DNA from 3 places in the Streptomyces sp. XY431 genome. Region 2 is predicted to be linked to each of the others. Evidence: riboswitches for the same ligand, from Rfam matches in the RefSeq annotation. Region 2 holds a riboswitch; each other region holds the start of a gene.

Region 1 (10,180 bases), on a different contig from region 2:
ACCACGCCGAGCACGAGGCGTTCATCAACTGCGTGGCCGCGCCGATCCGCGACGCCACCGGCCGAGTGGTCGCCGCCGCCTCGATCTCCGTCCCGGATGTCGTGCTCCCCTACGAGCAGGTGCTGGAGCTGCTGCCCCAACTGCTCGCCACCACGCGGGCGATCTCCGCCGACTGCGGCCAGCCTCCACGCCACTGACCCCTCCCCGCGCCGCCGACAACCACCGCACCACCGCACCACCGACAGCCCGCACCACCGACAGCCCGCACCACCGACAGCCCCTACCGCCCTCCCCCGTCGAGGAAGTGAGCACGCATGAGCGTCCAGAACGACAAGACCGAGATCCGTACCGACGGCGCCCCCGCCCCGGCCTGGATGTTCTCCCAGGGCGTCCGCAAGGGCCCGATCCTCCAGGTGTCCGGCCAGGGCCCGCAGGACCCGGCCACCGGCGAGTACCTCCACCACGGCGACGTGAAGGCGCAGACCCGCCGCACGCTGGAGAACGTCAAGGCGATCGTCGAGGCGGGCGGCGCGACCGTCGAGGACGTGGTGATGTTCCGCGTGTACCTCACCAAGCGCGCCGACTTCCCGCTGATGAACGAGGTCTACGCCGAGTTCATCGAGGAGAACATCCCGCCGGGCGGCGTGAAGCCCTGCCGGACCACGATCTTCTGCGAGCTCCCGCAGGAGCCGATGCTGGTGGAGATCGACGCCCAGGCGGTCCTCGCCTGACAGTGAGGATGTAGATGGCACCGCTCGGGGTCCGACCCTCCGCCTGACTGACGCTTGGGCTGTCCTTGGCCAGAACCGTCGTCCTTGCCTCACTCGCCTGCCAACGACACCGAAGCCACTCCCCCAGACCGCCTGACGATCTGTAGCAGCTTCCCGCACGCACCGTCCGCACCGGAAGGGCCCCGACTCCGCGTCGGGGCCCTTCGCGCATGTCCGACCCTGCCGCACCAGCACCCGGTCGCCATCTCACCGACAACAAGGCAAGGCTTGCCTAATCATCGCCCGATTCGTGCGCTATTGACCTCAGGCCCGCGCCCCACACCCGCACAGCATCGAGATTTCCGAGCCCGCCGACACCGATCTGATCGGTAGTCTGCTGACTGCCGCCTACCCCGAAAGCCTCATCCCCACCAGGAGCAGCCGGACTCCGAACCAGAACCCTTCGCGCACTCCCGGCCCGCCCCACCCTGGCGACACCTTGCCCTCGCCCCCTCAAGTCATTAGGTTAGGCTCACCTAACTATAAGGTCAGCTCGTCCGCCGGAGGTCCCGATCCCATGAGCCCGCACCCGCAGCACGATGCCGAGATTCCCGAGCCCAACGCCGCCGAACGGATCGGCAGCCTGCTGACCGCCACCTCCTCGGTGGTCCTCCGCACCGGCGGCGAGCAGCACGAACTCTCCACCCCCGTCTCGGTGCACGGCTCCCGGCTCCGGTTGCGCGCGCCGCTCGACTCCCCGGTGACCTCCGCCGCCGCCCGCGAGCAGGACGGCCTCGCCGTCGTGCTCGGCCTCACCGACATCGCCCCGGTGGCCGTCCGTGACCGGGTCCGCGGGCGTCTCACCCTGGCCGGGCGGCTCCACCTCGCCCACCTCGCCGACGACGGCCTGAGCGTGCACCTCCACCTGGACGTCGCGCACGCCGTGCTCTCGACCCCGTACGGCACCACCGCGATCACCGGCGCCGACCTCGCGGCGGCCGCCCCCGACCCGCTGGCCCGCTACGAGGCCGGACTGCTCACCCACCTCGCCGACGACCACCCCGACGCGCTCGCCGTACTCACCCGGCTGCTCGACCCGGCACTGCTCGCCGACCGTCCCGACATCCGCCCGCTCGCCCTCGACCGGTACGGCCTGGTGCTCCGCCTGGACCACCCGTACGGCCACCGCGACGTCCGGCTGGTCTTCCTCGAACCGGCCCGCGACGCCGACGAGTTCGGTCACCGGGTGCACCAACTGCTGGCCGCCGCCGAGCAGGAGCCCGCCGCTCACCGGTCCTGAACCCAAAGGAAGCCGAACCAGCCTTCCCCGCAACGACACTGACGCGTGGTCAACTCTGCGGCAGCGGACCCCGGCACGACGACGGCCGGCCCGGCCCACGAGAAAGATCTCGCGAGCCGGGCCGGCCGGCAGGACGGGCGTGTCCCGCGCCCGTCGATCCGCTCAGGTGCGGCGTCCACCCGGTCCAGCGGTCACCCGACATGACCATTCCGGGAGGTCGTTTTCGCCCCGCACCCAGCGGTGGCAGATGATCCGACCGAGGGTCAGATCGCGACGCCGTGCGCCCGCAGGTAGGCGATCGGGTCGATGTCCGAGCCGTACTCCGAGCCCGTGCGGATCTCGAAGTGCAGGTGCGGGCCGGTCACGTTGCCGGTCGCACCGGAGAGGCCGATCTGCTGGCCGGCGGTGACGGTCTGACCGATGGACACGCCGATCGAGGACAGGTGCGCGTACTCGGCGTACTTGCCGTCGGCGAGCTTGATCTCGACCTCGTTGCCGTAGGCGCCGCCGTTGCCGGCCTTCACCACGGTGCCGGCCGCGACCGCGCGCAGCGGGGTGCCGGTGGCAGCGACGAAGTCGGCGCCGGTGTGGTGGCCGGAGGCCCACATCGAGCCGGCCACGCCGTAGGCGGTGCCGAGCTTCGGGTTGGCCAGCGGGGCGAAGAAGCCGGAGGTGGCGGCGACCGGAGCCGCGGCGGCCGGCTTCGCGACCGGGGCGACGACAGCTTGAACGGCGGGCTGGGCAGCCGGCTTGGCAGCCGGGGCCGCCGGCTTCGCGGCCGGAGCGGCCGGCTTCACCGAGTCCTGCGAGGTCTGCGCCTTGGCGGCGGGAGCGGCCGGCTTGGCGGCCTCGGCCGGGGCGGCGGGCTTCGCGGCCTCGGCGGCCTTGGCGCCGAGCGCGAGGTGCTGACCCGGGAAGATGAGGTTCGGGTTGGCGCCGATGACCGAGCGGTTGTGCTCGAACAGCGCCTTCCAGCCACCCTCGACGTTCTTCGCGTCGGCGATCTTCGACAGGGTGTCCCCGCCGACGACCTTGTAGTCGACCGGAGCGGCCGGAGCGGCCTCGGCGGCGGGAGCGGCGGCGGCAGCCGGGGCAACCGGAGCGTTCTCGGCGGCAGCCGGCGCGGCGTCGACGCTGGCGGCGCCGGTCCAGGTGCTGCTCTGCTGCGTCTGGCCGGCGGCCGGGGCCTCGTGCGCCTGGGCGGTGACGGTGGTCACCAGCGGAAGGGCGAAGGCGGCGCCGGTGACGGCGGTGGCGATGCCGATGCGGACGGCGCGGGGCATGGCGATACGACGTGCCTGTGCGGGCATGGAAGCTGTCCTCTCCGACGCCTGCGAGGTGAGCTGTCGGGTTCGGGCTGGAGTTGCCCGGCCGCAGAGAAATGCGGCTTCACCCCAAGCCGGACCGTCAATTCGGGTCCGGCGACTTACCTGTGGGTCCCCCGCTCCTGCCGTACAGAGTTCGTTGCGAACCACCGGGCAGCGGCAGGACTAGGCGTTCCACCCGGTGGCCACCCGGGCTGACGCCGGGCGGTCGCTGAACTAAAACCCATCCGTTCGGGTGAAGCAATGTCGATCTCCGGAACCCGGGACCAAAGTCCGGAACACCGTGACGCTCCGCATCAGGGATATGCACAGTACGCACACAATCCATTCACTGCGCGCACGTGATCCGCCACCCTCCGCCGATGTCGTCATCAGTGCGCACACGATCACTCACGGAACGGACATCCCCGACACACCCCCGGTGACCCTTGTCACTTCGGCCCCGGGGGCCCCACCATGGGCCGTGACCACCACCGATGCAGGCACCCTGCGGTTGGGCACCGCGCAGGGTCGCTGGGTACTTCTGGCGACGGTGCTCGGTTCCAGCATGGCGATGCTCGACGGAACCGTCGTGAACGTCGCACTGCCCCGGATCGGCACCGATCTCGGCGCCCAACTCGACGCCCTGCAATGGACGCTCAACGCCTATCTGCTCACCCTGGCGGGCCTGATCCTGCTCGGCGGCGCGCTCGGCGACCGGTACGGACGGCGGCGGATCTTCCTGCTGGGCGTGGTCTGGTTCGCCGCCGCGTCCGCCGCCTGCGCCGCCGCGCCGACCATCGAGGTGCTGATCGCGGCCCGCGCCGTGCAGGGCATCGGCGGAGCGCTGCTCACCCCGGGCTCGCTGGCGATGCTCCAGGCGGTGTTCCATCCGGACGACCGCTCGGCGGCGGTCGGCCTCTGGTCCGGCCTCGGCGGGGTGTCGGCGGCGGTCGGCCCGTTCCTCGGCGGCTGGCTGGTGGACGGCCCGGGCTGGCGCTGGATCTTCCTGCTGAACCTGCCGCTGGCCGCGATGGTGATCGTGGTGGCCGCCCGGCACGTCCCGGAGAGCCGGGACGAGAGCTCGACCGGACGCTTCGACGTGCTCGGCGCGGTGCTGGCCGCCCTCGCGCTCGGCTCGATCACCTATGCGCTGACCGCCGCCGGGGGCGGACTCTCCGCCACGGTCTGGGTCACCGGCACGGCCGGCCTCCTGCTCGGCGCCGCCTTCATTGTGGTCGAGCGCCGCACCCCGGAGCCGATGCTGCCGCTGGGCCTGTTCTCCTCACGGCTGTTCACCGCCGTCAACCTGGTCACCCTCGCCGTGTACGCGGCGTTCAGCGGGGTCTTCTTCCTCCTGGTCGTCCAGCTGCAGATCGTCTCCGGCTTCTCCCCGCTGGTCTCCGGACTGGCACTGGTGCCGATCACCGTGATCATGCTGGCGCTCTCCGCCCGGGCGGGCCGGCTGGGCAAACGGATCGGCCCCCGGCTGCCGCTCACCGTCGGCCCGCTGCTGTGCGCGGTGGGCGTGCTGCTGATGCTGCGGATCGGGCCCGACGCCTCCTACTGGACGGACGTGCTGCCGGCCGTCGCGGTGATGGGGAGCGGGATGGTGCTGCTGGTCGCACCGCTGACCGCGACCGTGCTGGCGGCGGTCGAAGTACGGCACGCGGGCATCGCGAGCGGGGTCAACAACGCCGCGGCCCGGGCGGCCGGTCTGCTGGCGGTCGCCGCACTGCCCGCGCTGGCGGGTCTGAGCGGCGACGCCTACCAGGTGCCGTCGGCGGTCGACTCCGCCTTCCACACCGCGATGCTGATCTGCGCCGGACTGCTCGTGGCGGGCGGACTCACCGCCCTGGCCACCGTCCACGGCAACGTCCTGGCCCCGGAGGACCACCACCCGGTGGCCGAACCGGACTGCCGCTACGCCTGCGGCACCAACGCGCCACCCCTCGACCCCGGCCACCCGGCCCCACCTCTGGACCCGGGCCGCCCCGCCCTTCCCCTCGACCCGGGCCACCCCGCCCCGGAACAGGGCTGAGCCTCCTCAGCAGAAGCCAAGCCCCCGGAACACACCGAGGGCCCCGCCGCCTCGACGGCGACGGGGCCCGGTAACCGGGGTCGGACAACCGTCAGAGGATGTCGCCCGGCGCGTACTTGGCGGCCTCCGGGTACGCGGCCGCGACGGCCTCGACCTGCCGGACGACCTCGGCGACCTGGGCGCCGGCCGCACCGGTGAAGGAGAGCCGGTCGGCCAGCAGCGCGTCCAGCCCGGCCCGGTCCAGCGGGATCCGGTCGTCGTTCGCCAGCCGGTCCAGCAGCTCGTTCTCCCGGGCCCCGGCCCGCATCGCGAGCGCGGAGGCGACGGCGTGCTCCTTGATGACCTCGTGCCCGGTCTCCCGGCCGACGCCCGCGCGCACCGCGCCCATCAGCACCTTGGTGGTGGCCAGGAACGGCAGGTAGCGGTCCAGCTCTGCCTCGACCACGGCCGGGAAGGCGCCGAACTCGTCGAGGACGGTCAGGAAGGTCTCCAGCAGGCCGTCGAAGGCGAAAAAGGCGTCCGGCAGCGCGACCCGGCGGACCACCGAGCAGGAGACGTCGCCCTCGTTCCACTGGTCGCCGGCCAGCTCGCCGGTCATCGACGCGTAGCCGCGCAGGATCACCGCGAGGCCGTTGACACGCTCGCAGGAGCGGGTGTTCATCTTGTGCGGCATCGCGGAGGAGCCGACCTGGCCCTCCTTGAAGCCCTCGGTCACGAGCTCGTGGCCGGCCATCAGGCGGATGGTCTTGGCCAGGCTGGACGGCGCGGCGGCCAGCTGGACGAGGGCGGTCAGCACCTCGAAGTCCAGCGAGCGCGGGTAGACCTGGCCGACGCTGATCAGCACGTTGTCGAAGCCGAGGTGGCCGGCGACCCGGCGCTCCAGCTCGGCGAGCTTCTCGGTGTCGCCGCCGAGCAGGTCCAGCATGTCCTGGGCGGTGCCGACCGGGCCCTTGATCCCGCGCAGCGGGTAGCGGGCGATCAGCTCCTCCAGCCGGCGGAAGGCGACCAGCAGCTCGTCCGCGATCGACGCGAAGCGCTTGCCGAGGGTGGTGGCCTGCGCGGCCACGTTGTGCGAGCGGCCGGCCATGACCAGCTCGGCGTGCTCGGCGGAGAGCCGGCCCAGGCGGACCAGCACGGCGACCGTGCGGTCGCGCACGTGCTCCAGGGACTGCCGGATCTGCAGCTGCTCGACGTTCTCGGTCAGATCCCGGGAGGTCATGCCCTTGTGGATCTGCTCGTGGCCGGCGAGGTCGCTGAACTCCTCGATCCGGGCCTTCACGTCGTGCCGGGTGACCCGCTCACGGGCGGCGATGGAAGCGAGGTCGACCTGGTCGATCACCCGCTCGTAGTCGGCGACGGCGGTGGCGGGCACCTCGACGCCGAGGTCCTGCTGGGCCTTCAGGACGGCGAGCCACAGGTGGCGCTCGAGGACCACCTTGTGCTCGGGGGACCACAGCTGGGCCAGGGTCGCCGAGGCGTACCGGGAGGCCAGGACATTGGGGATCTGGGGCTTCGCGCTCACGCTTCGCAAGCCTAACAGCCGAGGTCAGCCTGAACGGCGCCGGATCGGGTAGGCTGGGGCAATTGAGCAACTTCCACAAGAGGCTCCACAAACTCCTCGCCGCAAGGATACCACACCCATGAATGGACTTCCAGCGGTCCCCACCTCCGCGTCCGACCGCACACTCGACCGGGCTCCCCACCAGACCCCCGACCGGGCTCCCGACCCGACCGCGGACCCGGACGGCCGCCTCGCCGAGGCGCTGCGCACCGAACAGGCCCGCCTCACCGACCTGTACGCCCAGCTCGACGCCGCCCGCGCCCGCGCCCTCCGCACCCTCGTCACGCTCGGCCACGAGGCCGGCCCGGGCGGCACCCACCAGGCCCGGCTGGAGCGCGAGCTGCGCGCCGCCGAGGCCGTCCGGCACGCCGCCCGACTGGACGCGGTCGAACGCGGGCTGTGCTTCGGGCGCCTCGACCACGGCGACGGCACCGTCCGCCGCATCGGCCGGATCGGCCTCGTCGACGACCGGGAAGGCGCCTACGAGCCGCTGCTGATCGACTGGCGCGCGCCGGCCGCCCGCCCGTTCTACACCGCCACCCCGGTCGAGCCGGGCGGGGTGGTCCGGCGCCGCCACCTGCGCACCCGGGGCCGCACCCTGGTCGGACTCGACGACGAGGCTCTCGACCTGGAGCAGCTGGGCGAGCACGACCGGCGGACCCTGGTCGGCGAGGCCGCGCTGCTGGCCGCCCTGGCCCGCGAGCGCACCGGCCGGATGCGCACCGCGGTCGCCACCCTCCAGGCCGAGCAGGACCGGGTGATCCGCGCCCCGCTGCCCGGCGCCCTGGTGGTCCAGGGCGGCCCCGGCACCGGGAAGACCGTCACCGCCCTGCACCGCGCCGCCTATCTGCTGTACACCCACCGCGCGGTGCTGGAGCGGCGCGGCATCCTGGTGGTCGGCCCCAACCCGGCGTTCCTGCGCTACATCGACCAGGTGCTGCCCGCGCTCGGCGAGACCGAGGTGGTGCTCCGCACGGTCGGCGAGCTCTTCCCGGGCGTCCGGGCCACCGTGCCGGACGCCCCGGCCGCCGCCGTGGTCAAGGGCGGCGCGGGGATGGCGGAGGTGGTCCGGCGCGCGGTCGAGGCGCATCAGGCGCCGCCGGCGGGCGAGCTGCGGTTCGGCGAGCACCTGCGGCTGTCGCACCGGGTCTGCGCCGAGGCCCGGGACGCCGCCCGCGGCCTGCGCCTGCCGCACAACCGGGCGCGGGCGTTCTTCCTGCGCACGGTGCTCGACGCGCTGGCGGTGGAGCAGGCGCTCGCGCTCGGCCGCCCGTACGACGAGGAGGAGGCCCGGTACGCTCCGCGCGAGCTCTGGGAGCAGTCCGCGATCCGCGCCCGACTCGACTCCCTGTGGCCGGTCCTGACGCCCCATCAGGTGATCGACCGGTTGCTCTCCGACCCCGCCCTGCTGGCCGTCGCCGCTCCCGGCCTCACGCCCGCCGAGCGCGCGGCCGTCCTGCGCCCGGCCGGTTCGCCCTGGACCACCGGGGACGTCCCGCTGCTCGACGAGGCGGCGGAGCTCCTCGGCGAGGACGCCGGCTCGGCCCGGGCCCGCGCCCGGGCCGCCGGGCGGGTGCTGGACGAGGAGCTGGACTACGCCGAGGGCGTGCTCACCCTCGCCGGCCTGCGGGACGAGGCCACCGACGTCACCCTGGACGCCGACCTGCTCGCCGAGCGGTTCCGCGACACCGGACCGGACCGCACCACCGCCGAGCGCGCCGCCGAGGACCGCGAGTGGGCGTACGGGCACGTGGTGGTCGACGAGGCCCAGGAACTGTCCGCGATGGACTGGCGCACCGTGCTGCGCCGGGTGCCGACCCACTCGCTGACGATCGTCGGCGACCTCGCCCAGACCGGTTCGCCGGCCGGGTCCCGGACGTCCTGGGCGGAGCTGCTGGACCGGGAGCTGCCCGGGCGGCGGCACGAGGTGCGGCTGACCGTCAACTACCGCACCCCGGCGGCGATCATGGCGCCGGCCGCCGAGGTGCTGCGCGCCCATTCCCCCGGCCAGGAACCGACCGAGGCCGTCCGCGAGACCGCCGAGCGCCCGCACGCCGTCCCGGTGCCGGGCGGCGACTACGCCGCCGCGCTGGCCGCGCTGCCCACCGGCCCGGGCACGGTCGGGGTGATCGCACCGGACGACCGGGCCGCCGCCCTGGGCGCGCTGACCGTCCGGGACTGCAAGGGCCTGGAGTTCGACGCCGTCGTCCTGGTCGACCCGGCGGGCCTGCTCGCCCAGGGCTGGTCCGACCTCTACGTCGCGCTCACCCGGGCGACGGCGCGGCTCACCCTGCTCCACCACACACCGCTGCCGGCCGTCCTCGCCGCACTGGAGGGGGCGGCCACCGGCTGATCACCACCGGGCCACCCGGCGACGTCCCCGGCAAGGCCCCCAGCTCCGGCCGCGAACGGCAGAAAGCGGACGACAGAAGCAGACGGCAGTAGGCGCGCTCCGCCCCGGCCCGCGCCTACTGCCGGCCGCTGAGCACCGGGAGCACCTGGAGGCAGATCGAGTGCAGCGCGCTCCGCTGCTCGTCGTTGAGGGTCTCGAAGGACTGGTGGGTGCGGCTCATCTCGCCGCGGACCAGCGCCAGGATCTCCCGGCCCTGCTCGCTGATGACCACGATCTTGACCCGCCGGTCCCCCGCCGAGGCCTCCCGGCGTGCCAGGCCCAGGGCCTCCAGCCGGTCGACGATCCCGGTCACATTGGAGGCGTCGCAGCCGAGCCGCCCGGCCAGCGCGCGCATCGGCACCGGCTCCTGGACGGCGCCGAGCGCCTTGGCCTGCGAGGAGGAGAGACCGTGCCTGGCGGCGGCGGCCGCGAAGTCCTGGAAGTACGCGGCACCGACGGCGGCCAGCGCCTCCATCAGCTCGGCGTTGGTCGGTACGGTCGTGGTCGCTGTCGAACCCATGAGGTCAGCCTACGACCGACTGCTTCAGTAACTCAAGCTTTGATCACGGCAAAGATCCGGCAGCCAACCGGGACCCGGACCCTCAGAGCACCAGCTGGTCGAACAGCCGGCGCAGCTCGGTCTCCGGGTCCGAGGTCAGCCCGGTGTGCACCGGCCCCGGCTGCACCACCGCGCTGCGCGGCGCGGTCAGCCAGCGGAACCGCTGCCCCGGGTTGTCCGACGCCGCCGGACCGGCCTGCGGTCCGCCCTCGCAGACCGCTTCGATCCCCTGCAGCGCCCGCCGCACCCCGGACACGTCGGCCACCGGGTCCAGCGCCAGCAGCCGCGCCTGGTCCAGATGGGTCCGGGCGGC
Region 2 (10,180 bases):
CCGGGCCTTCGTCCAGTGGACGCCGGCCGGGATGTGGCGACGGGCCGACGCGCTGCCCGGACTCTCCCGGGCGACCGGGGTCCACCTGGTCGCGGCCACCGGGCTCCACCAGGCGGTCCACTACGATCCGGCGGAGCTCGACCGGCGCTACGAGGGCCTGGCCGGCTTCTTCACCGCCGAGCTCACCACCGGACTGCGGGGCGCCCCCGAGGGCGTCCGCGCCGGACTGATCAAGGTGGCGGGCGACTACCACGGCCTCGACCCGCACACCCGCCGGGTGATGGCGGCGGCCGCCGAGGCGCACCACGCCACCGGCGCGCCGATCGCCGTGCACCACGAACTCGGCACCGCCGCACCCGATGTCCTCGACCTGCTCTGCGAACGGCACGGCGTCCCGCCCGAGCGGGTGGTCCTCGGGCACCTCAACCGGTTCCCTGACCTCCGGCTGCACCGCGAACTCGCCGCGCGTGGCGCCTTCGTGGCCCTGGACGGCCCCTCGCGGGCCAACCACGCGACCGACCACCACCTCTTCGACACGGTGGCGGCCCTGGTCGAGGCGGGACACGGCGGCCAACTGCTCCTCGGCGGCGACACCACCACCCGTACCGCCCGTTCCGCTCCCGGGCCCACGCACCTCCTCACCGCCCTCGCGCCCCGGCTGGCCCGCGCGTTCGGCCCCGAGGTCCCGCACGGCATCCTCACCGCCAACCCGGCCCGGGCGTTCGCAGTGGAGTGGCGGGGGTGACCCCCGGCCCCCGATGACGCCCCGACAGCGGCGAGGCCCCGGTCGTACTACCCGCAGGGCAGTACGACCGGGGCCCGGAGCCCGTCGGCGTCACATGTGGGTGGGCGACGACCCGGCCGCCCTCGGCGAGGATCCGGTGCACGGTGGCCCGGCCGATGCCCGAGCCGCCGCCGGTGATCAGGACGTTCAGGACGCCGTCGCCCCGCTGCTCGCGGCCGGCGGCGAACGCTGGGTGCGGCTGTTCACGGAGAGCGCGTCCGACCTGCCGGTCCGGGAGGCGCTGGAGCGTTCGGCGGCGGAGTCCCTGAACCCGTCCGACGCGCCCGCCGTCGAGGCCCTGCGCTGGACCCGCGACCTGCTGCGCGACCCCCGGCTGGCCACGGTCTGGCAGCGGGTGCACGCCGACTCCGAGGAGCGGCTGCGGGCCGCGATCACCGACCGCTGCCCGCCCGGCACCGACGTACTGGAGATCCGGCTCGCCGCTGCCGCCGCCACCGCCGCGATCCGGGTCGCACTGGAGCAGTGGGCACGCTCCGGCGCCCCGGCCACCGGCCCCGGTTCGCCGCGCGAACTCGGTGCCCGCTGCATGCGCGAACTCACCGCGGGCCTCGACCTGTGGACCCGCGTCAACTGACGCCGCCTCCGTCACCCGCTCCGCCGCAACAGCCCGCGCAACCGCGGAACGCGGCGGACCGGGGCCCGAAGCACACCCCGGCGGCCCGCTTCTCCTCCTCAAGGCCGATGGCGTCACCGCTGGTCGGCGGGGGCGGTGGGTGCCCCGGAGCGGCTAGGCTGGGTGGTCGCGCCTCGGCGACGGTGCCCCACTGCGGACGGGGGAACCGGGGCGGCCCTCCCGGGTGTCCTTCCCTCGGGGGCGGGGGAGTACGAGGCGTGGGAGCAAATACGACATGGGTCTGACGAGCCACAAGGTGCTGGCACTGACCGTTCTGATCGCCGTCGCGGCGATGGTCGGGACGATCTGGCTGTGGCCGAGACTGTCGAAGCGGAGCTGGAAGGCCGTCCTCGGCCGGATCGGTGCCCTGCTCGTCACCCAGTTGGCCGTCCTCGCCGCGCTCGGCCTGGTCGCCAACAACTACTTCGCGTTCTACAGCAGCTGGGACGACCTGCTGGGCACCGGGGACAGCGGGCCGGTGGTGATCCACAACAAGGTGGACGCGTCCGGCCGGCTGCGCGTCGAGACCATCGGCCACGCCGAGGTGCAGGGCGGCGGGGCGCTCGGCCGCGACCGCGAAAAGTCCGGCGAGATCCGCGAGGTCCGCATCGACGGCGCCACCACCCGCCTCTCCACCGAGGGGTACGTCTACCTGCCGCCGCAGTACTTCCAGCCCGAGTACGAGCAGAAGCAGTTCCCGGTCCTGGTCGTCAGCACCGGCTTCCCGGGCATCGCCAAGAACCTCGTCACCCGCCTCAACTACCCGGGCGCGGCGCTGAAGCTGCTTCAGGAGGGGCGGATGCAGCCGACGGTGCTGGTGCTGGTGCGCCCCTCGCCCGCGCTGCCGCAGGACACCGAGTGCGAGGACGTCCCGGGCGGTCCGCAGACCGACGCCTACTTCGCCAAGGACGTGCCCTCGGCGATCCAGGCCACCTACCGGGTCTCCGCCGACCCGCGGGCCTGGGCGTTCATGGGCAACTCCACCGGCGGCTACTGCGCGCTCAAGCTGGCGATGCGTCACCCCGACGTCTACCCGACCGCCGTCTCGCTCTCCGGCTACTACCAGGCGGCCGACGACCCGAGCACCGGCGACCTCTACAACGGCAGCGAACAGCGCCGCAACGAGGCCGACCTGATGTGGCGTCTCAAGAACCTGCCGCAGCCCGCGATCTCCGTGCTGCTGGCCGGCACCCGGGAGGGCGACGGCAACTACCGGCGCGAGACCGAGGCGTTCGTGGCCGCCGCGCACGGCCCGATGAAGGTCTCCTACAGCATGCTGGAGACCGGCGGCCACAACTTCGAGACCTGGAGCAAGCTGCTCCCGTCCTCACTGGAGTGGATCTCCCAGCGCCTGACGGTCCCGGCCGCCAGTCCGTCGGCCTGACCCGACCGCCCGGGTGTCCGGCCGGGACCCGCGGGCGGGCGCTCGGGGTGCTCAGGCCACCTGCTCCAGGGTGCCGGTGTGCAGCTCGCCGACCCGGCCGCCCTCGCCCTCGTACGTCCAGAACGCGCGGACCGTCATCCGGGTCAGGTCCATGACGTGGCTCACGGTGATGCCGCTCACCTCGGTCCAGCTGACGAAGTAGAGCTGCGGGCCGACCTCGGCGACATGCAGGGAGACGTCCTCCCACTGGCCCGCCGATTCGCCGAGGCCCTCCCAGCGCAGCCGCTTGCCGTCGGCCGAGTACGCGTTGCGGAACGCCGCGCCGTTGTCGACCCGGAACAGGAAGGTACGGCCGGCGAAGGCGGGCAGGGACGCGGTCATGGTGGGGCGGGTCTCCTCGTCTCTGGACGTGCTGTCGTGGTGCTCGCTGCGACCCGGACGGTTCCGGACGCGGATGGATCTCCAACCTATCCGACCACCCCGCCTCCGTGGCGCACTTTCCCCGCCGGACCCGCCACCACGGCCACCACGGCCCGCCTGGAACGGTCGCCGGGGGCGCGGGGCGGCGGTGTGAGCTGCGCGACAACCGCCCCGGGAAGGTTGTCCGTGCGCGGACGGCCTGCCTAGCCTGCAGAGGCTTCCGCCACAGCGGAGCCCCGCCGTCGGGACGCCGAGTCCCGTCCACCCGCCGGCCGGCAATCGAGCACCACAGCGGACGGGAGCGGGGGACCCAGGTCAGTGCCCGGCCGCGCGCCAACCGTGCGCGTGTGTCGAGGCTAGGGGTGAAGCCGCTCTCCGGACGGCCGGGCAACCTCGCGCCCGAACCCGACAGCTCACCTCGTAGGCGTCGCAGAGGACCACTGCCATGCCCACTGCCTCCCCGCAGCCCCCTCGGCCTGCCCGGAACCCGGGCCTCCAGGCCCGCCGCCCGGCCGCCCGCCACGCCCGTCCCTCCCACCGGGGCCGCACCGCCGCCCTCGCCGCGACCGGGGCGCTCGCCGTCACCGGTGCCGGACTGCTCGGCCTTCCGGCCGTGACCGGCGCCCAGGCCGCCGCTCTGCCGACCGTCACCCAGGACAAGCTCGCCCCGGCCACCATGGTCGCGGGCAAGGCGACGGCCGCCTCGCTCACGCTGCACTCCTCGTCCTGCTTCACCGCGAAGACCGTCGGCGTCGGCATCCGCGACGCGGCCGGGCGCAACCTCGACTTCCCCGGCAACAGGAGCAACGTCCAGGTCTGCCCCGCCGGCCTGTCGATCACCACCGGTACCCGCACTCTGGCGGCCGGCACCTACACCCAGTTCGGCTTCTGGCAGGACAGCGCCGGCGGCTGGCACAACCTGCCCTCCCGCCAGCTCGTCGTCTCCGCCGCCACCCCGACGCCGACCCCCACGCCGACGCCCACCACCCCCACCACGGGTGCCCCGGTCGCCGGCAAGCAGCTCACCTGGTCCGACGACTTCAACAGCCTCGCCCTCGGCTCCCGCTGGACCGCCGACCGGAGCAGCTCCTACCACTACGGCGACCACAACCCGAACGACAACAAGCTCGACTGGCTGAACAAGAACAACGTCGCCGTCTCCGGCGGCGTCGCCACCTTCACCGCCAGGCCGAGCACGCACACGCTGGAGAACGGCAAGCAGGCCTGGGACACCGGGCTGCTCACCACCGAGTACTCCAGCGAGGGCTTCAAGGTGAAGACCGGCGACTACATCGAGACCCGGGTCAAGCTCCCCGCCGGCACCGGCGCCTGGCCGGCGCTCTGGACGTGGAACAGCACCAGCGGCACCCACGGGGAGATCGACTCCTTCGAGTACCACACCGACAACCCGAACCTGCTGGAGCTGACCAACCACATCAACCCGGGCCACCTGTACCTCACCGACGCCAAGGCGATCGCGAAGGACGGCTGGGTCACCATCGGCACCCACTACGGTGCGAGCTCGGTCGACTGGTACATCAACGGCACCAAGGTCTTCTCGGACGGCAAGGGTGTCGGCGCCGACTGGGCGGCGTACCCGATCCTCAACCTGTCCCTGAGCGCGGGGAACTACCACCCCGCGCCCTCGGGCACCACGCCGATCACCTTCGCGGCGGACTACGTCCGGGTGTACCGCTAGCAGCGGCCACAGGTCCGGGGCCGACGGTCAGACGGCCGGCCTCGGACCTGTGGTCTCGACGACCTCGATCGTGAACGGCTGCCGGTTGTTCGCGTCGTTCCGGTCGTCGTCGCCGCGCACCGCGACGTAGCCGCCCGTCAGCTCGCCGACGGGGACGTCGGGGGAGAGCCGGAGCGGGATCAGGGCCGTCGCGCTGCGGAACTTCGGCAGACCGGCCGGGAAGGTGCAGCGCACCCGGTGGCCGTTCTGGAACTCGTAGCAGTTCTCCGGGAAGAACGGCCCCTCGGCCGTCACCCCCGCCGGCAGGGTGACCACGACGGTGAACGGCGAGGCGGTCCGGTCCGGACCGAGGTTGCCGACGAAGGCGTGCAGGGTGGTGGTGCCGCCGGGCGCGGCCGGCTCCGGGTCGATCCGGACGACGTAGAGGTCGGAGTCCGAGGGCACCGCCGCCGCGGCCGGGTCGGCGGTCGTGCCCGGATCCGCGGCCCCGGGATCACCGGCCCCCGGTGCCGGGGCGCTCGTCCCGGGTGCGGGCGTCTTGTCGTCCGGCGGACAGACCGCGCCGGCCTGTCCGGCGGCCAGCACCGCCACCGTGCACCCCGTCACCAACGACCTGCCGAGAAGCCTTCGAACGGAACCGCTGCGGGTCATCGCCGCTCACCCTGCCCTTCGTGTCCGGCGCGCCCGCGCCGTCGCGGGCCGCGTCCGCACCAGCGTGGCCGACGGGTGTCCGGGGCCGGGGCAACCCGCCCTCGGGCGGCTCGAAGGGTGGCTCGAACGGGTGAACGCCCGGGCGTGCCGCGTCTGCGACCGAACGTCAGGGTGCCAGGACCTGGCCCAGCCGGGCCGCGATCCCGTGCATCACTGGCACCAGCGACGCCGCGCCGGCCTGCTCCTCCAGCGCCCTGATCCGGGCCTCCGGGCCGGAGACGGACAGCGCCGTCGGGGTCGGTGCGCCGGGAACGGCGAGGGCGATGCAGCGCACGCCGATCTCCTGCTCCTGGTCGTCGACCACATAGCCGCGCTCGCGCGCCTCGGCGAGCTGGGCCATCAGCTCCTGCGGGTCGGTGACGGTGTGCGGGGTGTGCGCGGGCAGCGGGTTGGGGCCGAGCACGGCGCGCGCCTCCTCGTCGGGCAGCTGCGCCAGCAGCGCCTTGCCGACGCCGGTGCAGTGCGGCTGCACCCGGCGGCCGACCTCGGTGAACATCCGCATCGATCGCCGCGACTGCACCTGCCCGACGTACACCACCTCGCCGCCCTCCAGCACCGCCAGGTTGGCGGTCTCGCCGGTGGCCTCCATGAGTTCGGCCAGGTAGGGGCGGGCCCAGCTGCCGAGCAGTCGTCCGGCGGTCTCGCCGAGCCGGATCAGCCGCGGGCCGAGGGTGTAGCGGCGTGCGGTGTCCTGGCGGACATAGCCCTGCTGCACGAGGGTACGAACCAGGCGATGGATGGTCGGCATCGGCAGTCCGGAGGAGGTGGAGAGCTCGCTGAGCGTCGCCACGCCGCCGGAGTCGGCGAGCGCCTCCAGCAGTTGGAAGGCCCGTTCGACGGACTGCACTCCGCCGCTGGTGCGCTCCTGCCCCGTCGGGGCGGGCGCCTTCGGGGCACCGCCCTCGCTGCTCGCGGTGCTCCCGCTGCTCGCGCTGCTCTCACTGCTCTCACTGCTCTCGGAGGTCGGGGCCACCGGCGTTCCCTTCGCGGTCGGAGGAGGAGTACAGTCCCAGCGATCATCTCAACAAACCGTTGAAATTCTGTATCGCGGAAACTAGTCTCCACCTTACAGAATCAAGCCCTCCACTTAGGAGTGTCCTGCTCATGGCTGCAGATCAGGGACCCGGAGCTTCCCCCACCGCTCCGGTCGTCACGGTCGCGGGTCCGCGCGTCCACCGGGCCGAGGAGGTGCTCACTCCGGAGGCGGTCGCCTTCGTCGTCGGCCTGCACCGCTCCTTCGAGGGCCGGCGCCGCGAGTTGCTCGCCCGCCGCCGGGAGCGCCGCGCCGGGATCGCCCGCACCGGCACCCTGGACTTCCTGCCCGGCACGGCCGAGGTCCGCGCCGCCGACTGGCGGGTCGCCGAGGCGCCGAAGGCGCTCCAGGACCGCCGGGTCGAGATCACCGGCCCCACCGACCGCAAGATGGTGATCAACGCGCTCAACTCCGGCGCGAAGGTCTGGCTCGCCGACTTCGAGGACGCCACCTCCCCGACCTGGGAGAACGTGGTGAGCGGTCAGATCAACCTGATCGACGCCTTCGAGGGCCGGATCGACTTCAGCAGCTCCGCCGGCAAGGCGTACACCCTGCGGCCGGCCGCCGAACTCGCCACCGTCGTGGTCCGCCCCCGCGGCTGGCACCTCGACGAGAACCATCTGCTGGTCGACGGCGAGCCGGTGGCCGGCGCGTTCCTCGACTTCGGCCTCTACTTCTTCCACAACGCCGCCCGGCTGCTCGCCCGCGGCGCGGACGACCCGAACTCCGGGCCGTACTTCTACCTGCCGAAGACCGAGAGTCACCTGGAAGCCCGGCTCTGGAACGACGTGTTCACCCACGCCCAGGCCGAACTCGGCATCCCGCACGGCACGATCCGCGCCACCGTCCTCATCGAGACCATCACCGCCGCCTTCGAGATGGACGAGATCCTCTACGAGCTGCGGGACCACGCCGCCGGTCTCAATGCCGGCCGCTGGGACTACCTGTTCTCCATCGTCAAGAACTTCCGCGACGCCGGCGAGCACTACATCCTGCCCGACCGCAACACCGTCACCATGGCCTCGCCGTTCATGGCCGCCTACACCCGGCTGCTGGTGCGGACCTGCCACCGGCGCGGCGCGCACGCGATCGGCGGCATGGCCGCGTTCATCCCCAGCCGCAGGGACCCCGAGGTCAACGCGGCCGCGCTGGAGAAGGTCAAGGCCGACAAGGACCGCGAGGCCGGCAGCGGCTTCGACGGCTCCTGGGTCGCGCACCCGGACCTCGTCCCGGTCGCCCGCGCCTCCTTCGACGCCGTCCTCGGCGCCCGCCCGCACCAGAAGGACAACCCCGGCCCGGCCGAGCCGGTCACCGCCGACCAGCTGCTCGACATCGCGGGCGCCGGCGGCAGCTGCACCCGGCACGGGCTGCACAACGCCGTCCAGGTCGGCATCCGCTACATCGAGGCCTGGCTGCGCGGCCTCGGTGCGGTCGCCATCTTCAACATGATGGAGGACGCCGCCACCGCCGAGATCTCCCGCTCGCAGATCTGGCAGTGGATCCACAACGACGTCGTCCTCGCCGACACCGGGGAGAAGGCCACCGCCGACCTGGTCCGCCGCCTGGTCGCCGAGGAACTGACCGCGCTGCGGGCCGAGGTCGGCGACGAGGTCTACGCCGCCGGCCGCTGGCGCGAGGCCGCCCACCTCTTCGAACAGGTCGCGCTGGCCGAGGAGTTCGCGGACTTCCTGACCCTGCCCGCACTGCCCCTGCTGGGCTGAGGGTCACGCTACTGGCCGGGCGCGCCGTTCCGTACGAAGGCGCCCGGTACGGCGACACCCGGTACGACTGCACCCGGTACGGCGGCGCATCGCCCGGCGGCGCACCGACCGTCACCCGCCGCGGCAGGTCAGCGCGTCACCGAGGCTGCTGCGCCGGTAGAGCACCCGGCGGCCGTGCCGGGTGCGGTCCAGCAGACCGGCCGCGGTCAGCGCCCCCAGGTGGCGGCTGACCGCGCCGGGCGTCACCCCCAGCCGGTGGGCGAGATCGGTGGTGGTGGCGGGCGACGTCAGGAGGACCAGCAGCCGCGCCCGCGCCGCCCCGACCAGTCCGACCAGTGCGGCCGGCGCCCCGCCCGGCCCGGCCCGTCCGGCCAGGCCCTCCGCCATGGTCGCCCGGCCGCGCGCCGGGTAGGCGATCAGCGGCGGGCCGTCCTGGGTGATGTCGGTCTGCGCACCGAGCCCGGCCAGCGTCGGGATCAGCACCAGGCCCCGCCCGGCCACGTCCACCGAGGTGCCCAGCGCCTGGACCGCCGGATTGGAGTCGTTCAGCCGCAGCACCCCGGCCCGCCAGGAGATCCGGCCGTCGAGGTCCGCGAACAGCCCCTCCGAACCGCGCTCCGAGAGCATCCGGCCCCGGTAGGCGAGGTCCGCCTCCAGCACCTCCCGTGCCCGCGGCCACCACGCGGGGGCCAGGCAGCGCGCCCAGTACGCCGACAGCGCCTCCGCCACCCGGTCCCGCAGCGCCGTCGGATCGTCGACCAGCGCGGTGAGCACCGGCGGCAGCGGACTCCCGTCCCCGGAGTAGGCGGCCAGCACGTCCGTCCTGACCTCCTCCGGCGGGGTCCTGGCCAGCTCGGCCAGCTCGTCGTGGAAGTCCGGCCGGGGCACCGCCGGGCGGGGCGTCAGGAAGTCCGGCACGAAGGCGTTCGGCGTGATCAGCGCGTCCAGCAGCGCGGTGTCCAGCGTCTCCCAGCGGTCCTGCCAGCCGGCGATCCAGGGCTGCTGCTCCGGGTAGTACCACGTCCAGCGGCGGGCGCGCAGGCCCAGCACCGTCTCCTGCAGGGGGGAGTAGGTGAACCAGGTGGCGGCGAGGTCGTCGACCCCGAGGCGGAACTCGAACATTGACCGTAACGGTAAAAGAATTCCGCCCGTCCGGGAACCCCGCTGTCCTTGGTCCATGACTTCCTCCCCTCGCACGGAGGCGCGCCCGCGCGCCTCCGGCCGACGCCTCCTGCCCGCCGACCCGCTGCTGCGCAGACTCGTCCTGATGGGGCTGGTGAACTCCGTCGGGGACGGGCTCTTCGTCACGGTGAACGTGCTGTTCTTCACCCGCTCCATCGGTCTGACGCCCACGTCGGTGGCGCTCGGCCTCACCGTCGCCGGCGTGTGCGGGGTGTTCGCCGGGGTGCCGATGGGGCGGCTCGCCGACCGGGTCGGGAGCAAGCGGCTGCTGCTGGTGGTCGGGCCGCTGGAGGCGGCGGCCGTGCTCGGCTACGCCTTTGTGCACTCCTTCGCCGCGTTCGTGGTGCTGGCCTGCGCCGCGACGACGCTGGCGCGCGGGGCGGCGGCGGTGCGCAGCGCGCTGATCGCCCGGGCGCTGCCCGCCGAGGGGCAGGTGCGGGCGCGGGCGCTGCTGCGCTCGGTGATGAACGCGGGCCTGGTGGTCGGCTCGGGCGGTGCGGCGCTCGCGCTGCAGGCCGACAGTTACACCGGGTACGTCACCATGCTGGTGCTGGACGCGGTGAGCTTCCTGGGCGTGACGGTGCTGCTGGCGGGCCTGCCGGTGTCGGCGAC
Region 3 (10,180 bases), on a different contig from region 2:
GAAGCGCTCACCGAGTACCAGGCCCTGCTCGCGGTGTGGCCGGAGACCGAACCCGAGCGGCTGCTCGACCTCCGGGAACGGGTCGGCGTGCTGCTGGCCTCGCTCGGCGAGACGGAGGCGGCCTGGTCGTGGCTGCTCCAACTGCTCTTCGACCGCGAACGCCGCGACGGCCCGCACCACCCGGCGGTCCGCCGCCTGCGGCAGACCCTCGACACCCTGCAACCGCACCGCACCAACGCCACCCCCTGGCCCCCGCACGCCTGACCGCCGACCGCGGCTACCCGGCCCGGGGGCCGGCGGACGTTCGCCGACGGGCATGACTTTCGACAGATCCGCGGCGCCGGTGAGGTCCGTAGGGTCGGGCGGATGTGGACGAGAACGTGGTGGGACCGGGGGCTGCTGGTGCTGGCGGCCGGGGCGTTCGGGCTGAGTCCGGTGTCCCTCTGGTGGGCGGTGCCGGGCATCGGGGCGGCGTTCGCGGCCGGGGTGCGGATGGAGCGGGTGCGGGAGGCGGTCGCCCTGCTCGCGGTGCTGGTCACGGCCGGGGCGCTGGTGGCGGTGGTCGTCCCGGACCTGGCGGTGCAGGCGACGTCGGTCGTCTCGGTCCTGGTCTGCGCCGGAATGGCCCCGTGGATGGTGGGCCGGTTCTGGCGGCAGTCGCAGGAGCTGGTGCGGGCCGGGTGGGAGCGGGCCGAACGGGCCGAGCACGAGCAGCGACTGGTGGCCGAGCGGGCGCGGCTGCGCGAACGCGCCCGGATCGCCCAGGACATGCACGACGCGCTGGGTCACGACCTGAGCCTGATCGCCCTGCGGGCCGGTGCGCTCAAGCTGGCGCCCGACCTGGCCCCGCCGCACCGCGAGGCGGCGCAGGAGATCCGGGCGGGCGCGGCTGCCGCCGTCGAACGCCTCGGCGAGGTGATCGGCATCCTGCGGGACGACACGGACCCCCACACCGCCCGGGGCCCGGTCGACGCGGGCGTCCCGCACCTGGTGGGGGAGGCGGCCGCGGCGGGTCTGGACGTCAGGCTGACCGTCGACGGTCAGCCGGACGGGCTGCCGCGGGCGGCCGAGCACGCCGTGTACCGGGTGGTTCAGGAGGCGCTGACCAACGCCGCCAAGCACGCCGCGGGGGCGCCGGTCACGGTGCTGGTGGCGTACGCGGCGGACGGCGCTCGCGTCCGGGTGCTCGACGGTCCCCGATCGGCGGGCGAGTCGCCTGCCCGGGCCGGGGCGGGAACCGGTGCACCGGGCGCGGGCGGTCACGGTCTGCTCGGGCTGGCCGAGCGGGTTCGGCTGGCGGGCGGCACCTTCCGCTACGGGCCCCGGGCCGACGGCGCCGGCTTCGAGGTGAGCGCCCACCTGCCACGGACGGGCGCCCCGACCGCGGCCCCGGCCACGCCGGTCGCGGTGTCGCCGTCCCGTGAACTGCGCCTGGCCCGCCGCCGGGTGGGCCGCATGGTGGCCGCGATCGTCCTGGTGCCGCTCTCCGTCGCGGTGCTGCTGACCACCGTGCTGCGGGGCTGGACGATCTACACCGCCGGGCGGTCCGTGCTCGACCCTGCCGACTACGCCGAACTGCGGGTCGGCCAGGACCGGTCCACCGTGCAGCGATTTCTGCCGGAACATCAGTTTCCGTACCATCCGTCCGTAGGCGACCCGCCACCCGGTGGAGAGGGAGTGACGTGCGAGTACTACGCGATGACGGCCGAGGCGTTCAACAACGACCGCTCGGGGGACGCGTACCGGCTCTGCTTCCGGGGCGGCGTGCTGATCTCCCTGGACGCCCTGGTCGAGTGAGTGCCCGATGAGCGAGGGGGAACTGGAGCACGGCGCCCCGGCGCGGATCCGGGTACTGATCGCGGACGACGAACCGATGGTCAGGGCCGGGGTGCGCGCGGTGCTCGCCACCGATCCGGGCATCGAGATCGTCGCGGAGACCGGCGACGGGCGGGAGGCGGTCGAGCTGCTCCGCCGCCACCGGCCGGACGTCGCGGTGCTGGACATCCGGATGCCGGGCACGGACGGCATCACCGCTGCCGCCGAGATCCGGCGGGTGGGCGTCACCACCAGGACCGGAGCGGCTCCTGGGATCGTCATGCTGACCACCTTCGGTGAGGACGACTACATCCTGCGCGCCCTGAGCGGGGGCGCCAACGGATTCCTGATCAAGTCCGGCGAGCCCGAGGAGCTGATCGCCGGGGTGCGTGCGGTGGCCGACGGGGCCGCCTACCTGTCACCCAAGGTGGCCGCCCGGGTGGTGGCCCACCTCGCCGCCACCCGGTCCGGAGGTCCGGCCGACCGCAGGGCCGCGGCCCAGCGGCAGGTGGCCGGGCTGACCGCCCGTGAGCGCGATGTGCTGACGCTGGTCGCCGCCGGGCTGTCCAACGGTCAGATCGCCCGCCGGATCGGTGTGGTGGAAGGCACTGTGAAGGCGCACGTCAGCTCCGTCCTGGCCCGGCTGGGAGTGGCCAACCGGGCGGCCGCCGCCGTCCTCGCCCACGAGGCCGGCCTGGCGGTGGGCCCGGCCGGTTGAGACCGGGGCCGCGGCGCGTGCCGCGGCCGAGGGAGCCAGCAGCAGCGGACCGAGCAGCCGGACCCGGCCCGTCGCGCCGACCACCGCCGTCGCCGAGGGCAGCAGCGCCACCACCACGGCCGCCGTGACCGCCCCGCCCAGCACGGCCCCGGCGGCCACGTCGTGCGGGTAGTGCACGCCTGCGGCCACCCGGAGGGCGGCCGTACCGAGGCCCACCGGGACAACCAGCCACGCCCACCGCGGTCGCAGCAGCACCAGACCGGTGGCCAGGGCGACGGCCAGGGTGGCGTGGTTGCTGGGGAACGACCAGTCGCCCGGCGGGGGGCAGTCGGCGAGCGCGGTGGACGGCAGTCCGGCCAGGGCCCGGCAGGGGCGTTCCTCGTCCAGCACGAGCTTCAACGCCTCGCTCGCCCCGTACGCGAGCACGGTGCCGAGGCCGGTCAGCACGACACCCGCGACAGTGTCGGCGGCCCGTCGCCCGCGTGCCGTCCACCAGACCAGCGCCAGCAGCAGGCCCAGCACCACCAGACCGGCCTCGGTGGCGGGCTCCAGCAGGGCGGCGAGACGGGACGGGGCATCGGCGACGGCCTCGGCGACCCGGCGGTAGCCGATGGTCGACCAGCCATGGGTCGGCGGGCCAGCCCCGGCCGCACCACCGCCCGCCGGAGCCAGCCACCCGACCGCCCCGGCGCCGGTGCCGACGAGTGCCACCGCGAGGACCGCTCTGTTCCTGATCGTGTTCGTCATGACACGGACGGTAGGAGTCGGGGGTGGCTCCCGACCCGACCCGAAAGGCAGGGGCCGACCTTGACGATCGTCAGGGTTGACGTGAGCCCGCTGCCGTGTCGGCGCCCGGCCCGGATGGGCCGTTCGGGCGACGGTCCGCACTGCCCCGGGCGCCCCGCCCTACGCTCGGGGGATCCGTGCCGCCCGCATCCGCCGCCCCGCATCCGCCCGCACCCGGAGACCCGCCATGCACCGTCGCCGGACCACCACGACCACCACCACGATCACCAGGGCCACCAGCAGAGCCACCAGGACCGCCGCCGTCGTCGGCGTCCTGTTCGCCCTCCCGGGGCTGGCCGGGTGCGGCGGGGGCGGGCTGACGCCGGGCACGGCGGCGGTGCTGGACGGACGGCGGATCCCGGTGGACGCGGTGGAGGCCAGGGTGGCGGCGCTGCGGCACGCTCCGGGCGGGGTGTCGGCGGACGCCCGGTGGGAGACGGAGGGCCCCGCCCGGCGGGCGGTCACCGAGCTGGTGCTCGACGCGGTGGTGGCCCGCGCGGTCGCGGACCGGGGTCCTGCGGTCGCGGAGGCCGAGGTGGCGGCCGCCCGGGCGGAGGAGGAACGGCGCCTCGGCGGCGCCGGGCGGCTGGCCCGGGCCCTGGCGGCGCAGGGCGTTCCGGCCGGGGCGATCGACGACCGCCTCGGGCGCGAGCTGGGGATCCGCCGGCTCGCCGCGACCGCCGGGGCGGACGCCGACACCCCGGCGGGCGACGCCGCCGTCCGCCGGATCCTGGCCGCCACGGCCACCGCCCTCCACCTGCGGGTGAACCCCCGCTACGGCACCTGGGACCCGGACCGTGCCGCCCTCGCCCCGGCCGCCCGCCCCAGGCCCACCGGCTGAGGCCGACCGGGAGCACAGAGTACGGAGCACGGAGCACGGAGCACGGAGGCGCCCTCCCCGCTCACCCACGCAGAGCGGACAGAAACCCGGCGGCGGGGGCAGCGGGCGGACGGGTAGGTTCGAGGGGTGACGACGAATCCTCCGGGCGCGAAGCTGATCCTCCTCATCACGACCCACCGGGTGGCCCCCGGCCTGCTGTCCTGGCCGGCCTGGGAGGCCCTGCGCTCGGCCGGGCGGGTGCTGGCCGGCGATGCCGGTCACCCGCAGTTGCCCGCCCTGCGGCAGGCGGGTGTCGAGGTGGAGGTCGTGGTGCCGGGTTCGGCCCCCGCGCTGGCCCGGCTGCTGACCGGGGCCCCGGCGGACGGCGCCGCCGGGGCCGGGGCGACGGTCTGGCTGGGCGGCCCGGACGGCGACCCGGGGCTGACCGACGCGCTGGCCCGGCTCGCGGTCGAGCACGCCGGTGAGGTGCCGGAGATCGAGGTGCTGCCGGGCTCGTACGACCTGCCGGGCTCCCGGCTGCTGGACCTGGTGTCCGTGATGGACCGCCTCCGCTCGCCCGGCGGCTGCCCGTGGGACGCCGAGCAGACCCACGCCAGCCTGGTGAAGTATCTGGTCGAGGAGGCCTTCGAACTGGTCGAGGCGATCGAGGAGGGGGACCGCGACACCCTTCGCGAGGAGCTCGGCGACGTGCTGCTCCAGGTCTTCTTCCACTCCCGGATCGCCGAGGAGCACCCCACCGGGGCGTTCTCGATCGACGATGTGGCGGGTGACATCGTCGAGAAGCTGATGTACCGGCACCCGCATGTGTTCGGGGACACCGAGGCGGACGGCGCGGCCGAGGTGGAGGCCAACTGGGAGACGCTCAAGGCGGCCGAGAAGTCGGACCGGGAGTCCGTGCTGGACGGCGTCCCGGCCGGGCTGCCCTCGCTGGCGTACGCGGCGAAGCTGGTGTCGCGGGTGCGCCGGTCCGGGTTCGCGGGCGTGCCGGACGAGCCGTACGAGCTGCCCGCCGAGCTCACCGCGGAGTCCGCGGGTCGGCTGCTGCTCGCGGTGGCGCAGCGTGCGCACGATGCCGGGCTCGACGTGGACGCCGCGCTGCGGGCGGCGGCGCGGGGCTACCGCGACACGGTGCGCGCCGCGGAGGGCCTGAAGCCCGCCGAGTAACCGCGCAGCCCGAGCAACCGAGCAACCGAGCAGCCCGAGCAACCGAGCAGCCGAAGCAGCCCCGACCGCCCCCGGCCCCTCAGACCGCGGCGACGTCCGCCACCGGACGGCGCTGCGGCGGAACGACCTCGCCGATCGCCTCGCCGACCAGCGCGACGAGTTCGGCGAGCCGCTCCAGGTCTAGGTGGGCCGGCAGGTCGGAGAGGGAGACGATCCGCTCGCCGTCCGGCCCGGCCACGCAGAACAGGTCGATCGGGCCCAGGTGCTTCTCGGCGGTGTCGACCAGCGCGGCGACATCGCTGGGGCGGCGGACGTCGCCGCACACCCCGACGACCGGGCAGCCCGGCCGGTCGAGCTCGGTGGCGAGGTCCTCGGCGACCCCGCCCCGCTGGTCGGCGATCAGCATCCCGGCGGCTCCCGCCGCGGTGAAGCGGCGGGCGAGGCCCGCCCCCGACCCGCCGTCGAGTACCGCGATCACGATGACCGCACCGGTGACCCGCATGGCCCTGCTCCTCCCTGTGGGCGGCTCCGCACCGGCGCCCACGGACATCTTGCGGAGGATCGTAGGCACGACCGGATCCTCCGCAACAGGAATTACCCCTCAGGTGACCAGGCTCACGCCTGCTCCTGCCCACCATCACCGGAACGATCACCGGAACGAGCGCCGGGCGGTGGGAACGGCGGCGTCCACGGTGCGGTGCCTGGGACGCGCCCGGGATACCGTCGACCCATGCCAGCTCAGCCCGCTTCCGCCCGTCCGCCCCTGTTCACCTGGGAGTTCGCCGCCGACCCGTATCCGGCGTACGCGTGGCTGCGCGAGCACGAGCCGGTGCACCGGACCACCCTGCCCAGCGGGGTGGAGGCCTGGCTGGTCACCCGGTACGCGGACGCCCGCCAGGCGCTCGCGGACAGCCGGCTCTCCAAGAACCCGGCGCACCACAGCGAGCAGGCCCACCGCACCGGCCGGGTCGGCATCCCGGGCGAGCGCCAGGCCGACCTGATGACGCACCTGCTGAACATCGACCCGCCGGACCACACCCGGCTGCGCCGCCTGGTGTCCAAGGCCTTCACCCCGCGCCGGGTGGCCGCCTTCGAGCCCCGGGTGCAGCAGCTGACGGACCGGCTGATCGACGGTTTCGCGGCGCGCGGATCGGCCGACCTCATCCACGAGTTCGCCTTCCCGCTCCCCATCTACGCGATCTGCGACCTGCTCGGGGTGCCGGCCGAGGACCAGGACGACTTCCGGGACTGGGCCGGGATGATGATCCGCCACGGCGGCGGCCAACGCGGCGGCGTGGGGCGGGCGGTGAAGCGGATGCGGGCCTATCTCGCGGAGCTGATCCACCGCAAGCGCGCGGACCTCGGGGACGACCTGATCTCGGGGCTGATCCGGGCCAGCGACCACGGTGAGCACCTCACCGAGAACGAGGCCGCGGCGATGGCCTTCATCCTGCTCTTCGCAGGCTTCGAGACGACGGTGAACCTGATCGGCAACGGCGTCTACGCGCTGCTGCGCAACCCGGGGCAGCGAGCGTTGCTCCAGGAGTCGATCGGGCGCGGCGAGAGTGGGCTGCTGGAGACCGGGATCGAGGAACTCCTGCGCTACGACGGCCCGGTGGAGCTGGCCACCTGGCGGTTCGCGACGAGCCCGCTGACCATCGGCGGGGTGGAGATCCCGGTCGGCGACCCGGTGCTGGTGGTGCTGGCGGCGGCGGACCGGGACCCGGCACGGTTCGCGGACGAGAACACCCTCGACCTGGCCCGGGCGGACAACCCGCACCTGGGCTTCGGGCACGGCATCCACTACTGCATCGGCGCCCCGCTGGCGCGACTGGAGGGGCGGGCCGCGCTGACCACCCTGCTGTCCCGGCTGCCGGACCTCCGGCTCGCCGCGGACCCGGAGGAACTGCGCTGGCGCGGTGGTCTGATCATGCGTGGACTTCGTGAACTTCCGGTGGAGTTCACGCCGGAAGCGACATCGGAGGCAACCTCCGCCGACCCCTCGGCAGTTCACTGAGGGGGACTCACAGGGGGACTCACGGGGGGACTCACGGGGGGCTCACGACACGCTGACGCGGAGTCTCTGCGAGGCGGCTTCGGGGGGTGTGAACCTCCATCAATCCGGACATACCTCTTCGGTTGGTAGGCAATCCATCACCTGACGTGATTTCCGTGTGATAGCGGCGATATGAGCTTGTGATTGCTCTGAAGATCTGTCTACTCTCCGGGGAGCCCGCGGAAGCGGGTCCCGTGCGCGGAACGCCGAGTCCTGCCCGCCGCGTCACCGGAAACCGACCAGAACCCTGGGCAGGGGCGGGGGAACCAGGTCTTTGCGCCGTCTCCCACGGCTTGGGGTGAAGCCGCCTCCGTGCGGCCGGGCCACCTCCCGGTCCGAACCCGACAGCTCACCTCGCAGGCGTGCGGAGAGGGACTTCTTCATGCTGTTCGTCGGAACCGGCCGTCACCGTCGCCGCACCCAGACCGAGAAGGCCATCGCCGTCGCCGGTGTCGCCGGTGTCGGACTGGCGATGCCGATCCTCACCGCCACCGGCGCCTCGGCCGCCCCGGCCTCGACCTGGGACGCGGTCGCCCAGTGCGAGAGCGGGGGCAACTGGAGCATCAACACCGGCAACGGCTTCTACGGCGGCCTGCAGTTCACCTCCAGCACCTGGAAGGCGTTCGGCGGCACCTCCTACGCGCCGCAGGCCAACCAGGCCTCGAAGGCGGCGCAGATCACCGTCGCCGAGAAGGTGCTGGCCTCGCAGGGCCCGGGCGCCTGGCCGGTGTGCTCCAAGAAGGCCGGTCTGAGCAAGGGCGGTGCCCCGGCGGCGGTCGACACCTCGGCGGACGCCGCCCCGGCCGCCCCCAAGCCGCAGGCCCAGCCGCCGCAGCAGGCCCCGCAGGCGCAGATCGAGCAGCCGGCCCCGAAGGCCGCGCCGAAGCACGCCGCCCCCAAGTCGCAGGCCCAGCAGGACCCGCAGACCCAGCAGACTCCGAAGTACGCGCCGAGGCACGCCCAGCCGGCTCCGCAGGTCCAGCAGCAGGCGCAGCAGCAGACCCAGTCGCAGGCGCCGTCGTTCTCCGGCCGGGCCGGCTGGGACGCCGACGCCAAGGTGTTCTGGTACCAGAACAACGGCGCCTGGTACTGGACCAGCCACCAGGGCGTGTACCAGCAGTACGCGGGCCAGGGCACCGCCCCCGCACCGCAGCAGACGCAGCAGACGCAGCAGACGCAGCAGGCCCCGCAGGTCCAGCAGGCCCAGCAGTCGCAGGCCGGCCAGGGCTACACCGTCCGCTCCGGCGACACGCTCGCCGGGATCGCGACCGCGCAGGGTGTCCAGGGCGGCTGGCAGGCCCTGTACGACGGCAACCGCGGCACCGTCGGCGGCGACCCGGACCTGATCGTCCCCGGCCAGGTCCTCGCCCTCGGCTGACGCACCGCCCACTCCTCTTGCCCGCTACCCGCCTGCCCGTCACCGGACAGGCGGGCAGCGGGCAAGCGGACAGGCGGGCAAGCGGACGGGTGGACAGGCGGGAAGGCGTGCCGGCACCGGCCCGTTCCGCCCCCTTCGCCCGCCCCGGGACGTCCGAGGCCGGGCAACCAGGTGAACTACCGGTGGGTAGCACAGCCACACGCTGAGACGGAGCCGAGGTCGACGTGGCCCGGACAGCCGGTGCGGTTAGGCTCTGGTCGTAACGACTCCGCAATCGTCCGGCCGACGGCACCCCACTGTCAGCCGGTACCTGCTTCCGCTAGGAGATGCCTCGTGCCGTCCATCGATGTCGTCGTAGCCCGTGAGATTCTCGACTCGCGCGGCAACCCCACGGTCGAGGTCGAGGTCGGCCTCGACGACGGCAGCACCGGCCGTGCCGCTGTCCCGTCGGGTGCCTCCACCGGTGCCTTCGAGGCCCTGGAGCTCCGCGACGGCGACAAGAACCGCTACTTCGGCAAGGGCGTGGAGAAGGCCGTCCTGGCCGTCATCGAGCAGATCGGCCCGGAGCTGGTCGGCTACGACGCCACCGAGCAGCGCCTGATCGACCAGGCCATGCTCGACCTGGACGCCACCCCGGACAAGTCCTCGCTCGGCGCCAACGCCATCCTCGGCGTCTCGCTGGCCGTCGCGCACGCCGCCTCCGAGGCCAGCGACCTGCCGCTGTTCCGCTACCTGGGCGGCCCGAACGCGCACGTCCTGCCGGTCCCGATGATGAACATCCTCAACGGTGGCTCGCACGCGGACTCCAACGTCGACATCCAGGAGTTCATGATCGCTCCGATCGGCGCGGAGTCCTTCTCCGAGGCCGTCCGCTGGGGCGTCGAGGTCTACCACACGCTCAAGGGCGTGCTGAAGGAGCGCGGCCTCTCCACCGGTCTGGGCGACGAGGGCGGCTTCGCCCCGAACCTGGACTCCAACCGCGAGGCCCTCGACCTCATCGTCGAGGCCATCCAGAAGGCCGGCTACGTGCCGGGCAAGGACATCGCGCTGGCCCTGGACGTCGCCGCCTCCGAGTTCTACGAGGACGACGCCTACCAGTTCGAGGGCAAGGGGCTCACCTCCGCCGAGCTCATCGAGTACTACGCCGGCCTGGTCGCCGCCTACCCGCTGGTCTCGATCGAGGACCCGCTGGACGAGTCGGACTGGGACGGCTGGAAGGCCATGACCGACAAGCTGGGCGACAAGGTCCAGCTGGTCGGCGACGACCTGTTCGTCACCAACCCGGCCCGCCTGGCCCGCGGCATCGAGACCGGCACCGCCAACGCGCTGCTGGTGAAGGTCAACCAGATCGGTTCGCTGACCGAGACCCTGGACGCCGTCGAGCTGGCCCAGCGCAACGGCTACCGCTGCATGATGTCCCAC

Evidence for each region. A riboswitch is a leader RNA that binds a small molecule or an ion and turns the genes downstream of it on or off. The one in region 2 is predicted to bind cyclic di-AMP.
Region 1: another riboswitch for cyclic di-AMP. It lies ahead of ADK60_RS02950 (M23 family metallopeptidase); the one in region 2 lies ahead of ADK60_RS42080 (glycoside hydrolase family 16 protein).
Region 3: another riboswitch for cyclic di-AMP. It lies ahead of ADK60_RS47955 (LysM peptidoglycan-binding domain-containing protein); the one in region 2 lies ahead of ADK60_RS42080 (glycoside hydrolase family 16 protein).

What each region holds. Positions count from the first base shown of each region.
Region 1 covers NZ_LGDO01000015.1:652-10,831, forward strand. Annotated here, with positions in the region: gene ADK60_RS02935 (IclR family transcriptional regulator) at 1-197, shown strand, start outside; gene ADK60_RS02940 (RidA family protein) at 315-731, shown strand; gene ADK60_RS02945 (DUF2470 domain-containing protein) at 1,288-2,010, shown strand; gene ADK60_RS02950 (M23 family metallopeptidase) at 2,274-3,320, opposite strand; cyclic di-AMP (ydaO/yuaA leader) riboswitch at 3,324-3,489, opposite strand; gene ADK60_RS02955 (MFS transporter) at 3,799-5,355, shown strand; gene purB (adenylosuccinate lyase) at 5,447-6,886, opposite strand; gene ADK60_RS02965 (HelD family protein) at 6,996-9,269, shown strand; gene ADK60_RS02970 (MarR family winged helix-turn-helix transcriptional regulator) at 9,385-9,828, opposite strand; gene ADK60_RS02975 (DUF3037 domain-containing protein) at 9,911-10,180, opposite strand, start outside.
Region 2 covers NZ_LGDO01000184.1:9,683-19,862, forward strand. Annotated here, with positions in the region: gene ADK60_RS19410 (phosphotriesterase family protein) at 1-745, shown strand, start outside; partial or broken gene ADK60_RS46725 (SDR family NAD(P)-dependent oxidoreductase) at 849-935, opposite strand; gene ADK60_RS46730 (hypothetical protein) at 1,140-1,379, shown strand; gene ADK60_RS19420 (alpha/beta hydrolase) at 1,654-2,802, shown strand; gene ADK60_RS19425 (MoaF-related domain-containing protein) at 2,854-3,183, opposite strand; cyclic di-AMP (ydaO/yuaA leader) riboswitch at 3,497-3,664, shown strand; gene ADK60_RS42080 (glycoside hydrolase family 16 protein) at 3,668-4,921, shown strand; gene ADK60_RS19435 (hypothetical protein) at 4,949-5,572, opposite strand; gene ADK60_RS19440 (IclR family transcriptional regulator) at 5,739-6,479, opposite strand; gene aceB (malate synthase A) at 6,737-8,386, shown strand; gene ADK60_RS19450 (ArsR/SmtB family transcription factor) at 8,498-9,508, opposite strand; gene ADK60_RS19455 (MFS transporter) at 9,564-10,180, shown strand, end outside.
Region 3 covers NZ_LGDO01000510.1:759-10,938, reverse strand. Annotated here, with positions in the region: gene ADK60_RS37675 (serine/threonine-protein kinase) at 1-264, shown strand, start outside; gene ADK60_RS37670 (sensor histidine kinase) at 367-1,797, shown strand; gene ADK60_RS37665 (response regulator) at 1,805-2,533, shown strand; partial or broken gene ADK60_RS42765 (phosphatase PAP2 family protein) at 2,654-3,280, opposite strand; gene ADK60_RS37660 (hypothetical protein) at 3,507-4,160, shown strand; gene ADK60_RS37655 (nucleoside triphosphate pyrophosphohydrolase) at 4,287-5,324, shown strand; gene ADK60_RS37650 (SDR family NAD(P)-dependent oxidoreductase) at 5,404-5,826, opposite strand; gene ADK60_RS37645 (cytochrome P450 family protein) at 6,055-7,341, shown strand; cyclic di-AMP (ydaO/yuaA leader) riboswitch at 7,608-7,757, shown strand; gene ADK60_RS47955 (LysM peptidoglycan-binding domain-containing protein) at 7,763-8,758, shown strand; gene eno (phosphopyruvate hydratase) at 9,092-10,180, shown strand, end outside.